DNA from 2 places in the Bradyrhizobium sp. AZCC 1678 genome. Region 2 is predicted to be linked to the other one. Evidence: predicted binding sites of a transcription regulator. Region 2 holds the regulator's gene; the other holds the start of a gene.
What was found. Region 2 encodes HrcA, which represses chaperone genes, less so after heat shock. Its sites were predicted from a motif close to GTTAGCACTCNCNNNNNGNGAGTGCTAAC; they were not measured.
Positions count from the first base shown of each region.

Region 1 (2,397 bases), 5.0 Mb from region 2:
TGCCTCCCTTTTTGTTTGTGGCGGGAGGCTAACACAAAATTTTTTTGTAGGGTGGGCAAAGCGCAAGCGTGCCCACCATCGCGAGCGGAGTGTTAGATGGTGGGCACGGCGCAAGCGCCTTTGCCCGCCCTACGGCATCTCATCAATGCAGCCTGAACACGCCGTCGACCGCGCGCAACTCGGCCGGCTTGATCAGCCTGGAATGCGCGACCGTCACCGAAAACAGCGGGCCATCAAGCTTTTCCTGCCAGAAGGCGAGGAAATCCTTCAGCGCCGGGAATTTCGGAAACAGATCGTAATTCTGCCAGACGTAGGTCTGCAGCAATGCGGGATGATCCGGCATCCGATACAGAATTTGCGCCGTCGTCAGCCCGTAACCCAGCACCTGCTTCCGGAAATCGTCGGAAGCAACTCCAACCCGCGAGACCATGCCAAACCTCCATTGCTGGAAGCGCATTTCACGTGGTGGCCACACACCGAGCCACCCCGGCGGAGATGCGCTCACATGAGAGAAATGTGACGCACGCGACCCTCTCATCACAAGCCTAAATGTTTAATGAATTGTTGAAAATTCACGCGTTAGCAGCAGCTTACCGCACGTGCTAATACAGGGTCCTGGGTCCGGCCGACCCGGTTAATCATGATTAATGAAATTGGCAGGTGTCATATTTGAGTGCCAATTTTTCTGCTAGAAGCCCTTGTCCCCCGAACAAGTCTGGCCTAAATCAGCCGCAGCCGAGTTGGCACTCGCTGGCTCGGACTGCCAAAATTCCAGAATCTGATAACATCTTCAGAAACTTAGGAGGACTGCATGAAATTCCGTCCGCTTCACGACCGCGTCGTGGTCAAGCGCATCGACGCCGAAGAGAAGACCGCTGGCGGCATTATCATTCCGGACAGTGCCAAGGAAAAGCCCTCGCAGGGCGAAATCGTCGCCGTGGGCCCGGGTGGCCGCGACGAAGCCGGCAAGCTGATCCCGATCGACCTCAAGGTCGGCGACCGCGTGTTGTTCGGCAAATGGTCGGGCACCGAGGTCAAGATCGACGGTGAAGATCTCCTGATCATGAAGGAGTCCGACGTCATGGGCGTGCTCGACGTCCCCGCCACCAAGAAGAAGGCTGCCTAAGCGCTTCGCCTGCAACGCTCACCCTGAGGAGCGCCCGCAAGGCGCCTCCCCGACAGGGTGAGAAACAAAGATCAACTCAGGGAAACCAAATATGTCAGCTAAAGAAGTCAAATTCGGCGTCGATGCCCGCGACCGCATGCTGCGCGGCGTGGACATTCTCGCCAACGCCGTCAAGGTGACGCTCGGCCCCAAGGGCCGCAACGTCGTACTCGATAAGTCGTTCGGCGCTCCCCGCATCACCAAGGACGGCGTCACGGTCGCCAAGGAGATCGAGCTCGACGACAAGTTCGAGAACATGGGCGCGCAGATGGTGCGCGAAGTCGCTTCCAAGTCGGCCGACGCGGCCGGCGACGGCACCACCACCGCGACCGTTCTCGCGGCTGCGATCGTCCGTGAAGGCGCCAAGTCGGTTGCCGCCGGCATGAACCCGATGGACCTGAAGCGCGGTATCGATCTCGCGGTGGAAGCCGTGGTCGCCGACCTCGTCAAGAACTCCAAGAAGGTCACCTCGAACGAGGAAATCGCCCAGGTCGGCACCATCTCCGCCAACGGCGACGCCGAAATCGGCAAGTTCCTTGCCGACGCCATGAAGAAGGTCGGCAACGAAGGCGTCATCACGGTTGAGGAAGCCAAGTCGCTCGAGACCGAACTCGACGTCGTCGAGGGCATGCAGTTCGACCGCGGCTACATCTCGCCCTACTTCGTCACCAACGCCGACAAGATGCGCGTTGAAATGGACGATGCCTACATCCTGATCAACGAGAAGAAGCTCTCCTCGCTGAACGAGCTGCTGCCGCTGCTCGAAGCCGTGGTGCAGACCGGCAAGCCGCTGGTCATCGTCGCGGAAGACGTCGAAGGCGAGGCCTTGGCCACGCTTGTCGTGAACCGTCTCCGTGGTGGCCTCAAGGTCGCGGCCGTCAAGGCTCCGGGCTTCGGCGATCGCCGCAAGGCCATGCTGCAGGACATCGCCGTTCTGACTGGTGGTCAGGCGATCTCGGAAGATCTCGGCATCAAGCTCGAGAACGTCACCCTGCAGATGCTCGGCCGCGCCAAGAAGGTGATGATCGACAAGGAAAACACCACCATCGTCAACGGTGCCGGCAAGAAGGCCGACATCGAGGCGCGCGTCCAGCAGATCAAGGCGCAGATCGAGGAAACCACCTCGGACTACGACCGTGAGAAGCTGCAGGAGCGTCTGGCCAAGCTCGCGGGCGGCGTCGCGGTGATCCGCGTCGGCGGCGCGACCGAAGTCGAGGTGAAGGAGCGCAAGG
Region 1 covers NZ_JAZHSE010000001.1:5,733,141-5,735,537, forward strand. The annotation lists gene V1294_RS27605 (usg protein) at 143-430, opposite strand; gene V1294_RS27610 (co-chaperone GroES) at 812-1,126, shown strand; gene groL (chaperonin GroEL) at 1,218-2,397, shown strand, end outside.
Region 1: a site for HrcA is predicted at 740-768, ahead of V1294_RS27610 (co-chaperone GroES). Genes of this name have one in related genera too.

Region 2 (2,397 bases):
CGCCGATCATGAAGCCGGCCTGCACGACCTGGACCACGGTCCCGGACGGGACGGACGGGTCAGGCACTTCGTACATCGCCTGCTGGAAGTTGGGGTCGAACTTCTCGCCCGACGGATCGAACTTCTTGACGCCGTTCTTCTCCAGCGTGTTGAGCAGCGAACGCTCGGTCAGCTCGACGCCCTCGATGAAGGCCTTGATGCCGGGATCGGCGGTTTCCCTGGCCTCGGGCGGGATCGCGTCGAGCGCGCGCTGCAGATTGTCGGCAATATCGAGAATGTCGCGCGCAAAGCCGGTGATGCCGTACATCTTGGAATCGGCCACCTCGCGCCGCGTGCGCTGGCGCAGGTTTTCCATTTCCGCCAGCGTGCGCAGCATCTTGTCGCGCGCCTCGGCCAGTTCCTTGGTCAGTGCCTCATTCGATCCCTCCTCGGGATCGTCGGGCATGATGTAGGGTTTTGAGACCACGGGCTCGCCGGTCTGGGCCTGCTTCAGCTCGTCGTCACTCGGCCGGTTCGGATCGGTCATAAGACTGCCTTCTCAAAAAACGCATCTGGTTCGATGGGGATTTGCTAGGCCGGATATCGTGCTTTAGGGGCCGAAAATCAAGCACAACCCGCCGGGATAGAGGCCCTATTCGGGCGGATTAGCCACCCAACATCCGGCTGACGATCCGGGCGGCGTAGTCCACGGTCGGAATCACCCTTGCATAGTTCAGCCGCGTCGGCCCGATCACGCCGAGAACGCCGACGATGCGGCCCGCGGCATCGCCATAGGGGGCGATGATGGTGGAGGAACCGGACAGCGAGAACAGCTTGTTCTCCGATCCGATGAAAATCCTGACGCCTTCGGCGCGCTCGGCCCGGCCCAACAGATCGATCACGCCGCGCTTGGTTTCGAGATCGTCGAACAGCGACTTGACGCGTTCGAGATCCTCCAGCGCGTGCAGGTCTTCCAGCAAATTGGCATGGCCGCGCACGATCAATTGCCGGTCGTCGTTGTCGCCGCCGGACCAGCTTGCGATGCCGGCCGCGATCACCTTCTGCGTCAATTGGTCGAGTTCGGCGCGGCTCTGCGTCAGCGCGGTTTCGAGCTCGAGCCGCGCTTCGGCGAGCGTGCGGCCGCGAATCCGCGCATTGAGGAAATTGGTCGCCTCCGTCAGCGCCGAGGAGGGAACGCCGGGCGGCAGCGTCAGCACGCGGTTTTCGACCTGGCCGTCTTCGCCGACCAGCACCACCAGCGCACGCTCCGGCTCGAGCCGGACGAACTCGATGTGTTTTAGCCGCGAATTGGATTTGGCGGTCAGCACCACGGCCGCGGCCCGCGTCAGGCCGGACAACCGCGTCAACGCTTCACCCAGCGCCGCCTCGACCGATTGCGCGCGCCCGACGGACGCAAGCTGGCTCTGGATCGATTCCCGCTCGGGTTCGGTGAGGTCACCGACCTGCATCAGCGCGTCGACGAAGAAGCGCAGGCCGAGTTCGGTCGGCAGCCGCCCTGCCGAGGTATGCGGCGCATAGATTAGCCCGAGCGCTTCGAGGTCCGACATGACGTTGCGGACGGAAGCCGGCGACAGCGGCACCGCGATCAGGCGAGAAATGTTGCGCGAGCCGACGGGATCGCCGGTGGCGAGATAACTCTCGACGATTTGACGAAAAATGTCGCGCGAACGCTCGTTGAGCTGGGCAAGCCCGGCATGCGGTGCGATCAGGCCAATCGGATCGTGGTGGGCCACGGCGTAACTCCTTGGACCCCTAATTTGTCGCTCCAGCGGGCCAATGACAAGCATCCCTTTCCCCGCCAAAGCGGCCAAAAGCCCTTGCCGCTGCCCACGCCCCCACCTACAAGCACCGCGAACCAGTTTTCGCTCGATTTCGAAAGGATTTCCCATGCGGCCAAGCCGCCGTGCGCCCGATCAGCTGCGCCCCGTGTCGCTGGAACGCGGCGTGGTCAAATATGCCGAAGGTTCCTGCATGGTGAAATTCGGCGACACCCATGTGCTGGTCACCGCCACCCTGGAAGAACGGCTGCCGCCGTGGCTGAAGGGCCAGGGCCGCGGCTGGGTCACCGCCGAATATGGCATGCTGCCGCGCGCCACGCTGGAGCGCACCCGCCGCGAGGCCGCCGCCGGCAAGCAGGGCGGCCGCACCGTCGAAATCCAGCGGCTGATCGGCCGCAGCTTGCGCGCAGCTGTCGACCTCGAAGCTCTGGGCGAGCGCCAGATCACGGTCGATTGCGACGTGATCCAGGCCGATGGCGGCACCCGCACCGCCTCGATCACCGGCGCCTGGGTGGCGCTGGCCGACTGCATCGCGTGGATGAAGAGCCGCAACATGCTGAAAACGAACGTTCTGCGCGACAATGTCGCCGCGATCTCCTGCGGCATCTATCAGGGCACA
Region 2 covers NZ_JAZHSE010000001.1:703,299-705,695, forward strand. The annotation lists gene grpE (nucleotide exchange factor GrpE) at 1-526, opposite strand, end outside; gene hrcA (heat-inducible transcriptional repressor HrcA) at 645-1,733, opposite strand; gene rph (ribonuclease PH) at 1,888-2,397, shown strand, end outside.